One region of the Kribbella sp. NPDC051718 genome, then DNA from elsewhere that is predicted to be linked to it. Evidence: riboswitches for the same ligand, from Rfam matches in the RefSeq annotation. Region 1 holds a riboswitch; the other holds the start of a gene.
What was found. Region 1 has a riboswitch for cobalamin ahead of AB0M15_RS23780 (ribonucleoside-diphosphate reductase subunit alpha). Riboswitches for the same ligand answer to the same signal wherever they lie in the genome.

Region 1 (5,138 bases):
AGGTGCGCGACCAGGTTGACCGAGCCCAGGTTGCAGACCGCGGTCTCGTCGACGGTGGTGTTCAGGGTGATCTCGGTGCACAGGTTCGACGAGTGCACGACGCCGTCGTGCTGCTGCGGCGAACGCAGGTTGCACGCGTCCTTGAAGGTGATCCACGGGTGACCGGTCTCGAACAGCACGGTCAGCATCCGGCGCCAGAGATCGACGGCCTTGACCCGGCGGAACACCCGGATCTCACCACGGTCGGCGGCTGCCTCGTAGTTCTCGTACGCCGTCCGGAACGCGGCGCCGTACAGGTCGTGCAGGTCCGGCGCCTCGTCGGGCGAGAACAGCGTCCAGTCGCCGCCGGCCTCGACCCGCTGCAGGAACAGGTCGGGCACCCAGTTGGCCGTGTTCATGTCGTGCGTGCGGCGACGCTCGTCACCGGTGTTCTTGCGCAGGTCGAGGAACTCCTCGATGTCCATGTGCCAGGTCTCGAGGTACGCGCAGACCGCGCCCTTGCGCTTGCCGCCCTGGTTCACCGCGACGGCCGTGTCGTTGGCGATCTTGAGGAACGGTACGACGCCCTGCGACTCGCCGTTGGTGCCGCGGATCTTGGCGCCGATCCCGCGGACCGGGGTCCAGTCGTTGCCCAGACCACCCGAGTACTTCGCCAGCAGCGCGTTGTTCCGGATGCCCGCGAAGATGCCGGACAGGTCGTCGTCGACCGTGGTGAGGAAGCAGGAGCTGAGCTGCGGGCGCGTAGTACCGGAGTTGAAGAGGGTCGGCGTGCTCGACATGAACCGCATCGAGCTGAGCAACTCGTAGAACTCGATCGCGCGGTCCTCGCGGTTCTCCTCCTTCAGCGAGATGCCCATCGCCACCCGGAGGAAGAACGCCTGCGGGAGCTCGAACCGGATCTTGTCGATGTGCAGGAGATAGCGGTCGTACAGGGTCTGCAGGCCGAGGAAGGCGAAGTCCAGGTCACGCTCGGGCTTGATCGCCGCGGCCAGCTTGGCCAGGTCGAACGTGGCCAGCTCGGGGTCGAGCAGGCCTGCGTCGATACCGGTCTGGATGTACTGCGGGAAGTAGTCGACGTATGCCGTGGCCATGTCGGCCTGGCTCGCCTGCCGCGGCTCACCGTGCACCCGGCCGAGCGTCTCGCGACGGATCTGGTCGAGCAGCAGCCGGGCGGCCGCGTAGCTGTACTGCGGTTCCGTCTCGACGTACCCGCGCGCCGCCATCACCAGCGCGAGCTCGACCTCGTGCTGCGCGATGCCGTCGTAACAGGAGCCGAGCGTCTCGTTGAGGATCAGCTCGGCATCCACCGAGTCGAGGCCCGTCGCAGCCTCGGCGACGATGACGCGGAGCCGGTCGACGTCCAGCGGAGCGGTGCTGCCGTCGGCGGCTCGGACGGTGATCACCGGCTGGGTTTTGGTACTCAGCTCGGCCGCTGTGTCGGGGGTACGGGCCTTGGTGCGCTCTTCGCGGTACAGGACGTAGGCGCGAGCGACCTGGTGCTCGCCGGCCCGCATCAGCGCCAGCTCGACCTGGTCCTGGATGTCCTCGACCTGGACGCTGCGCCTCGCGTCGCCCCTGCTGGTGATCGCTTGGATGATTTTGGCGGTGAGGTCGGCGATCAGGTCGCGGACGCGGTGGCTGGCGCCGGCCTCGCTGCCCTCGACCGCGAGGAACGCCTTGCTGAGCGCGACCGAGATCTTGGTCGGGTCGAAGGCGGTGCTGTTGCCGTCCCGGCGGACGACGGTGAGCTGGTTCGGGGGTGCGGCCTGGTCTTTGGCTGACTGACCTGCTGAAACGATGGTCACAAGCGCTCTCTCCACGCGAGTCTCTTGGTGACCGAGACCCGGTTGAGCGCATGACGGGACGCGCGCGCAGATCGTCGAGGAGCCCAGACTCCACCCGTGGGCTGCCCGCGCGGTACTGCCACTGCTGGTGCGCGCCAACCCGACGGTCTGCTGCTGTCTCGCCCTGCGACCCGCCCTCGAGGTCTCGGACAGCGCGTGCCGGCGGCACGCGCGCCGGTCGCAGGTATTCGGGCTCACGGGACTGCTTCATCCGCTTACCGCTGCGGGGCAGCCCCGGATTCTCACCGGATTCCCCTGTCGACCAGTGCTGAGACCTTAACCCGCTGAACCCCACATCTAGTGCCTCGACTCGCCGCATGTCGCACATCTTGTGTGAAAAACGCATCTCGGGGCAATGTCAAGTTTGGCTCAGCGGCTCCGACCCGGTACTGAGAGTCGTCCAACGAGGAGCCGGTATGAGTGAGTTGTTGCAGGAGCAGATCCAGTCCGTCATCGACGGGCTGGTCGCGTCGGGTGCGGAGAACGGCGTACAGGCCGCTGTCTACCGTCGGGGTGAGTTGATCGTGGATGCGGTGGCGGGGATGGCCTCGGCTCGGAGGCCGGTCGCGTCGGACACGTTGTTCTATGCGGCGTCGGCGGTGAAGGGGGTGACGTCGACCGTTGTGCACGTGCTGGTGGAGGAGGGGGTGTTGTCGTACGACACGGTGGTGGCTTCGCTGTGGCCTGAGTTCGGGGCTCATGGCAAGGAGTCGGCGACTGTTCGACAGGTGTTGACGCATTCGGCCGGCGTACCGGCGGTGCCCGCGGATCTGACGTTGGCGCGGTTCTGCGATTGGGACGAGATGTGTGCGGTGATCGCCGGGCTGGAGCCGTGGTGGGTGCCGGGGTCGCGGGTCGGGTATCACGCGGTCACCTTCGGCTTCATCGTCGGCGAGGTCGTGCGACGGGTTTGCGGCGCGCCGATCTCCTCGGTGCTGGCTGATGGGATCGGTGCGCGGCTGGGGATCGCGGGGGAGTTGTACTTCGGCGTACCGGCGTCGGAGTTGGGGCGGGTGGCGCATTTCGAGGACGACCCGGCTGGGGCGGCTATGTTCGCTTCCTTGCCTCCGGACTTTCCGCTCTTCAAGTCGGGCCCGCGATCGCTGTTCCCCAACGCGGCCCTCGCCAACAACGTGGAGGTGACGATGGCGGACATCCCTGCCTGGGGGACCGTCACCGCTCGCGGCTTGGCCCGGATGTATGCCGCTCTGATGTCTGAGGTCGACGGCGTACGCCTGGTGCCGCCCTCCCGACTGCGCGAGATCACAGCCCTCTCCACCACCGGCCTCGACGAGATGACCGGCGGACCCGCGCAGTACGGCCTCGGCTACACAGTCGGCCAGGTCGGCATGCGCCCCGTGTCACCGACCGTCTTCGGCATGGTCGGCATCGGTGGCAGTGCCGCGTACGCCGACACCGCCACCGGCATCTCGGTAGCCGTCACCAAGAACCGCTTCAACCCCACCGAAATCAACGCTTTCGACCAGGTCTGGGACCTCGCCACCCGGGCCTGTTAGCGGGGTGGTCGGAGTACTGCGAAGGGGTCGGTGACGGTCAGTTCGCGGGCGGCGAATTTGTAGACGGTCGCGGGCCGGCCGCCGCTCTGGCCGGGGGAGGCTCGGCGCTCGGTCGGGTCGATGACGTGGCGTCGGGTCAGGACCCGGGTCAGGTTGGTGGCGCCGAGCTCATACCCCAGTGCGGCGCTGAACAGATCGCGCAGCTCGGCGATCGTGAACTCCAGGGGAGCCAGCGCGAAGCCGATGTTCGTGTAGGACAGCTTGGCGCGCAGCCGACCGACCGCGGCATCGATGAAGTAGTGATGGTCGAACGCGGTCGGTGGCAGGTCGTCGACCGGATGCCAGACCGTGTCGGACGGAAGCACCGGCTGTACGTCGGACGGAACCAGGCCGAGGTATGCCGTCGCCAGGACGCGGGCCCGCGGATCGCGATCGATCGCACTGTGGGTGGCCAGCTGTTCGAGGTGTGCGACGTCGCGGACGTCGACCTTGGTCGCCAGGTGCACGCTGATGGCTTCCCGGAGCCGCTGGGTGGGCTCGACCCCGCCGCCGGGCAGCGCCCAGCGGCCGCGATGCGGGTCTCGTGCGCGCTCCCACAGCAGGACGCACAGCCTGCCGTCCCGGACCGACAGGACCACTGACAGCACCTCGTGCGGGTAGCTGGGGAAGTTAACCGGATCACCTTTCTTGGCTGCGGGCACGACGCCGATGGTAGCGTGCAGCTAGTTATCGCCTCTGGAGCGAAAACCTCATGGAGGGCGGGCATGCTGTGCAACTCACAACGGAGACGGTCCGGACCGCGGTCGCGGCCGCGTTGGCCGAGGACCGGTCGGTGGACGACGTCACCACCAGATGGAGCGTCCCGGCCGAACTGCAGGTCGAGGCGACGGTGGTCGCCAAGCAGGCGGGTCGGGTGGCCGGTCTGCCGCTCCTGCAGGGCGTGTTCGCCGCGATCGATCCCACCGTCACGGTGCGGCCGGCTGTTGCCGACGGCGATCCGGTCCTGCCTGGACAGCGGCTCGCGTCGATCAGTGGTGCGGCGCACTCGATCATCACCGGCGAGCGGGTGGCGCTGAACTTCGTCCAGCGAATGTCCGGCATCGCAACCCTCACGGCAGCCTTCGTGGCCGCTATCGGAGCGCGCCCGGTCCGGCTCCTCGACACCCGCAAGACAACGCCCGGCCTCCGGGCCATGGACAAGTACGCCGTCAACTGCGGCGGCGGTACGAACCACAGGCTCGACCTGGCCGCCATGGTCCTGCTCAAGGAGAACCATCTCGCCGCGGCCGGCGGCATCCTCCCGGCCGTACGCCGGGTCCGGGACGGCATGACCGCGGAAGGCAGAGGTCTGGCGATCGAGGTCGAGGTCACCACCGCGGAGGAAGCCCTCGAGGCGCTGGGCTGTCAGGTCGAGTGGATCCTGCTGGACAACATGCCGCCTGAGGAGATGGCGCTGATCGTCAAGCAACGCAACGCCTCCGGGTCCTCCGCACAGCTCGAGGCCTCCGGCACCATCACGCTCGACACCGTCGCAGACGTCGCCGCCACCGGTGTCGACGCCGTCTCGGTCGGCGCCCTGACCCATTCCCCCACGGCACTCGACATCAGCCTGCTGGTCGCCCGCGATCACGGCGTCAACTGAGGAAGAAGGAACTGTTGTGACCACTGGTCAGAACACAGCGATCAGCTGGCAGGACGAGGTACGCCGCCTCGCCCAGGAGCGCGACGCGGTGATCCTCGCCCACAACTATCAGGAACCGGCGATCCAGGACGTCGC
Region 2 (5,138 bases), on a different contig from region 1:
GTTCGGCTGTCCCTGCGGCATCAGGCGGCGCTCCGATCGGTGACCGCGCGAACAAGATTGCCCGCGGCAACTTCTCCCAGATCCAGGTACTCCGCGCCGAGATCGGCGGCCAGCTCGGCGGCCAGCCCCAGCCGTACTCCGCGACGCGGCTCACAGTCGACGACAACCGAGGCGATTCCTTGCTGCGCCAGCCAGCCCGCAGCCTGCTTGGCCTTGGCGAACGCCTTGTCGCCGGCGGTCGCGCGGCCGTCGGTGACGAGCACCAGGAGGGGGCGCCTGCGGGGGTCGCGGATCGCGGCGATCCGCAGTACGTCCGAAGCCTTCAGCAGTCCTTCGGCCAGCGGGGTCCGGCCGCCGGTGGGGAGTGATTCGAGCCGCCGCACCGCGGTCTCGACACTGCCCGTCGGCGGAAGGGCCACGGTCGCCTCCGCCCCGGCGAAGGTGACCAGACCGACGGTGTCGCGCCGCTGATAGGCGTCGAGCAGCAGAGAAACGATCGCGGTCTTCACCTCGGTCATCCGCTTCTTCGTCCCCATCGACCCAGACGCATCAACACAGAACAACACAAGATTGCCTTCACGCCCTTCCCGCACGGCAAGCCGAACATCCGAGGCCCACACGGCAAGCCCGGAGCTGCCGGGGGCGGGGCGGGTGGGGGTCGTGCGGCCGCGGGCGTGTTGGTGTGGGGCGGCGGCGCGGAGGGTGGCGAGGAGGTGGGGGCGGCCGGATTCACGGCCGACTCGGGGGCGGGCGCCGACTACTCGGCCAACCTCGGTGAGTGCTCTCGAGCGGCGGCCGGCTACGCCTGCGCCTGCTGATTGGACGCTCAGGAGGCGGGCCTTGTATGGCTCGGCGCTGGCGGCGACTTGGCCGGTGGGCGCTGGGCCGAGGAGAGCGCTTCCTGGGTTGTCGGCCTTGTCTGGGTCAGCTGCGTCGGTCGGCGGCTGGGGCGCGTCGGGGCGGTCGAGTTCGGCGTCGGTGTTCGGCGCGTGGTCGGTTTCGGTTGGCGGGGTGCCGTCGGGGCCGCCGCTGCCCGGGCCTCCGTCGGGACCGCCGTCGGGGGTGTCGTCTGGGTCGTCGTCGGGGGTGTGGTTTGGGGGGGTGCTGTTTTGGATGGCTTGTTCTAGTTGGTCGTCGTCGAGGCCGGGCGCGTCGAAGGGGTTGCGGCGTTTGCGGTGTGGGAGGGCCAGCTTGGCGGCGGCTCGGACGTCTTCGACCTCGACGACAGTTCGGCCGGACCAGGCGGCGTGGGCTACCGCGGTGCGGGCGGTGACGAGGTCGGCGCGCATGCCGTCGACGTCGAAGGAGGCGCAGATCTCGGCGATCTGGCGCAGGGCGGCGTCGGTGAGGATGACGTCGGCCAGGCGGGACTGGGCTTTGACTATGCGCTCGGAGAGTTCGGCTTGCGCGCCGGCGTACCGGCTGATGAAGACGGTCGGGTCGGCCTCGTACGCGAGTCGCGCCCGCATCACCTCGACCCGTACTGCGGGATCGCGGCTGGCGACGACGTCGACCGTCAGGCCGAAGCGGTCGAGGAGTTGCGGGCGGAGCTCGCCCTCCTCGGGGTTCATCGTGCCGACCAGCACGAACCGCGCCGGGTGGGTGATCGAGACGCCGTCCCGCTCGACCGTCGCCCGTCCCATCGCGGCGGCGTCGAGCAGGACGTCGACCAGGTGGTCGTGGAGCAGGTTGACCTCGTCGACGTACAACAACCCGCGATGAGCCGCCGCCAACAGACCGGGCTCGTAGACCGTCACACCCTCAGAGAGCGCTCGCTCCAGATGCAACGACCCAAGCACCCGATCCTCGGTAGCACCCACGGGCAGCTCGACGAGGCGCGCGGGGCGCGAGATCGCCGCGGGAAAAGCACCCGCAGCGGAGGTATCGGGGCCGGGGGCGGTCGTGTGGGGGGCGTCGGGGCAGGTGGGGTCGAGGTTGGTGGGGTCGCAGGAGAAACGGCAACCCTCGATCACGTCTACAGCGGGGAGGATCTCGGTGAGGGCGCGGACGGCGGTGGATTTCGCCGTGCCCTTTTCGCCGCGGATCAGTACGCCGCCGATCGCCGGCGAGACTGCCGCCAGGATCAGCGCGAGCTGGAGGTCTTCCATCCCGACCACCGCCGTGAACGGGAAACCGGTCGGAATCGGCTGGTGGTTCGGGGCTGACCCCATCGGCGGTGCTTCCCTTCGTCCTGCGGGTGTCCACGCCCGCCTCGGCACTTGGCACGCCAGGGGCGCGGAGAGCGCTCCCTGACGGACGGTGGCAGATGTTCTGGCTTCCGGGCATGAGCCCGGTCACAGTGGCGGGACCGCCCCGGAATTCAGCCCCGCGGGGCCGTCACCGGTGTTCCTCCACAACCGTCCCGGCGATCATTCCACACCGGCCGGAACGCTACTGCGAGAAGGCCGCCGTCAGGTGAGTAGCGGCGGAGTCGCCGGGGAGTTCGCCGACGCCGGTGATCGGCGTGACGGTGATGTAGCCGGCGAGCAGCAGCGCCTCGTCGGTGTCGGTCTCCGTCGGGGGCTCGCGCAACACCAGACCGACGATCGGCTCACCCGTCGGAGCCTTCTCGAGTACCAGCCGAGAGCGCTCGTAGGGGACCAGGCGGGCCCACCGGGCGCCTTTCAGTTCGGCCAGCGGTACGTCGGGGACGTTGACGTTGATGACCGTGCCCTGCGGCTGCTCGAGCAGCCAGGAGAGCGCTTCCGCAGCCACGGCCGCTGCCGTTTCGACGTACGACGGCTGCTCGGAGTCGATGCTGATCGCGAGCCCGGACAGCCCTTGGCTGGACGCGGTCAGCGCGGCGGCGACCGTACCGGAGTGCAGGATCGGGCCGATGTTGTGCCCGTTGTTGATCCCGGACACGACCACGTCCGGCGACGGCCCGAACGCGCCGAGCCGGGCCAGCGTCACGGCCAGCGCCGGCGTCCCGTCGATCCCGATGAAGCCGTTCTCACCGACCTTCGACGAGATCGCCTTGCCGATCATCCCGGCTCGCGAACTCCCGACCCCGCTCTGGTCGTCCCACGGCGCCACCACCTGGACCGCATGGCCTAGGCCTTCCATGGCCGCAGCGAGCGCCTGGATGCCCAGGGACTCATAGCCGTCATCGTTGGTGACCAGGACTCTCAGCTGTTCGGGCGCCATGCGACCACCCAATCAGGCACGGTCCTCGATGTCACCTTCGGTCTCAAGAACGGCAGTGCGCAGGGTTTCCAGTGCTTCCTTGCTCGGCTCGGCCCACAATCCGCGCTGGGCGGCCTCGAGCAGCCGCTCCGCGATCCCGTGCCGCGCCCAGGGGTTGGACTTGCGGAAGAACTCGGCGATCTCCGGGTTCGCGACGTACTCCGTGGTGAGCGTCTCGTACATCCAGTCGTCCACCACGCCGGCCGTGGCGTCGTACCCGAACAGGTAGTCCACGGTCGCCGCCATCTCGAAGGCGCCCTTGTACCCGTGCCGCTGCATCGCCGCCATCCAGCGCGGGTTCACCACCCGCGCCCGGAAGACCCGCTTGGTCTCCTCCTCCAGCGTCCGGGTCTTCACCTGAGCCGGTACTGCGGAGTCGCCGATGTACGCCTTCGGGTTGGAACCGGTCAGGTGGCGCACCATCGCGACCATGCCACCGTGGTACTGGAAGTAGTCGTCCGAATCCATGATGTCGTGCTCGCGGGTGTCGGCGTTCTTCGCCGCGACCTGGATCCGCGCATAGGCCCGCTCCATCGACGGCCGGGCCTCCGCACCGTCGAGATCCTTGCCGTACGCGTACCCGCCCCAGACCGCATAGACCTCGGCAAGCTCGGCATCGGTACGCCAGTTGCGCGCATCGACAAGCGGCAGCAATCCAGCGCCGTACGAGCCCGGCTTGGACCCGAAGACGCGCGCGGTCGACGACCGCAGATCATTGCCTGCAGCAACATCAGCGTCGACGTGCGCCCGAAGATAGTTGCTCTCGGCATCTTCATCGAGCGCGGCCACAGTGCGGACGGCCTCGTCGAGCAACGAGACGACATGCGGGAACGCGTCCCGGAAGAAGCCCGAGATCCGGATCGTCACGTCGACGCGCGGACGCCCCAGCTCCTCGAGCGAGACGACCTCGAACCCGGTGACGCGGCGAGACGCCTCATCCCAGACCGGGCGGCAGCCGAGCAGCCACAGCACCTCGGCCAGGTCGTCGCCCTGGGTGCGCATCGCGGACGTACCCCAGACGGTCAGACCGACCGATCGCGGCCACTCCCCCGTCTCCGCCTTGTGCCTGGCGAGCAGCGAGTCGGCCAGCGCGACACCGACCTCCCAGGCGTTGCGGCTCGGGATCGCCTTGGGGTCGACGGCGTAGAAGTTCCGGCCGGTCGGCAGGACGTTCACCAGGCCGCGCGTCGGCGACCCCGACGGCCCGGCTTCGACGAAACGGCCGTCCAACGCGCGCAGTACGTTCGTCAGCTCGTCGCCGGTGCGGGCCAGCCGCGGTACGACCTCGTCTGCGGCGAACTGCAACGACTTCTCAACCTGAGCACTCGAGCGACCGAGCACCTCCTCGATGACGACCGGGACCTTGGCCGCGTCCCACGCCAGCGTCTCCATGCTGACAACCAGCTTGCGCGCGACGGCCTCCAGCAGGTCGACGCCATCGGCCCCGCTCACGGCAGGGAGATCAGCCAGCGTCGCCAGGTCCGCCAGCTCCGGTACGGCGACGCCCGGGTTCTCCAGCATCGCCGCTTCGTCGACGCCAAAGGTCTGGCCGAGGGCGGCTCGCAGACCGGGTACGGCGCCCGAGACGCCGCCCCACATCTGCTGCGCACGCAGTACGGCGAGAACGAGGTTGACCCGCGCTTCACCGTCCGGCCCGCCGCCGAGGATGTGCAGCCCGTCGCGGATCTGGACGTCCTTGATCTCGCAGAGGTAGCCGTCGAGGTGCAGGACGAACTCGTCGAACTCCTCGTCCTCCGGTTTCTCGGACGTGTGCAGATCGTGGTGCAGCTGGGCGGCCTGGATCAGCGTCCAGATCTGCGCCCGCAGGGTCGGGACCTTGTCGGGGTCGAGCGCCGAGACCGTGGCGTACTCGTCGAGCAGGTACTCCAGCTTGGCCATGTCGCCGTACGTCTCGGCGCGCGCCATCGGCGGTACCAGGTGGTCGACGATCA

Region 2: it holds a riboswitch for cobalamin, as region 1 does, so the genes downstream of both, AB0M15_RS40725 (magnesium chelatase subunit D family protein) here and AB0M15_RS23780 (ribonucleoside-diphosphate reductase subunit alpha) in region 1, are expected to answer to the same signal.

Annotation. Positions count from the first base shown of each region.
Region 1 is NZ_JBFAYZ010000006.1:243,399-248,536, reverse strand. Features, by position in the region: gene AB0M15_RS23780 (ribonucleoside-diphosphate reductase subunit alpha) at 1-1,820, opposite strand, end outside; cobalamin riboswitch at 2,006-2,135, opposite strand; gene AB0M15_RS23775 (serine hydrolase domain-containing protein) at 2,261-3,361, shown strand; gene AB0M15_RS23770 (NUDIX domain-containing protein) at 3,358-4,062, opposite strand; gene nadC (carboxylating nicotinate-nucleotide diphosphorylase) at 4,131-5,003, shown strand; gene nadA (quinolinate synthase NadA) at 5,020-5,138, shown strand, end outside.
Region 2 is NZ_JBFAYZ010000020.1:3,880-9,017, reverse strand. Features, by position in the region: gene cobO (cob(I)yrinic acid a,c-diamide adenosyltransferase) at 1-21, opposite strand, end outside; gene AB0M15_RS40725 (magnesium chelatase subunit D family protein) at 21-2,171, opposite strand; cobalamin riboswitch at 2,244-2,377, opposite strand; gene AB0M15_RS40720 (5'/3'-nucleotidase SurE) at 2,392-3,147, opposite strand; gene cobN (cobaltochelatase subunit CobN) at 3,160-5,138, opposite strand, start outside.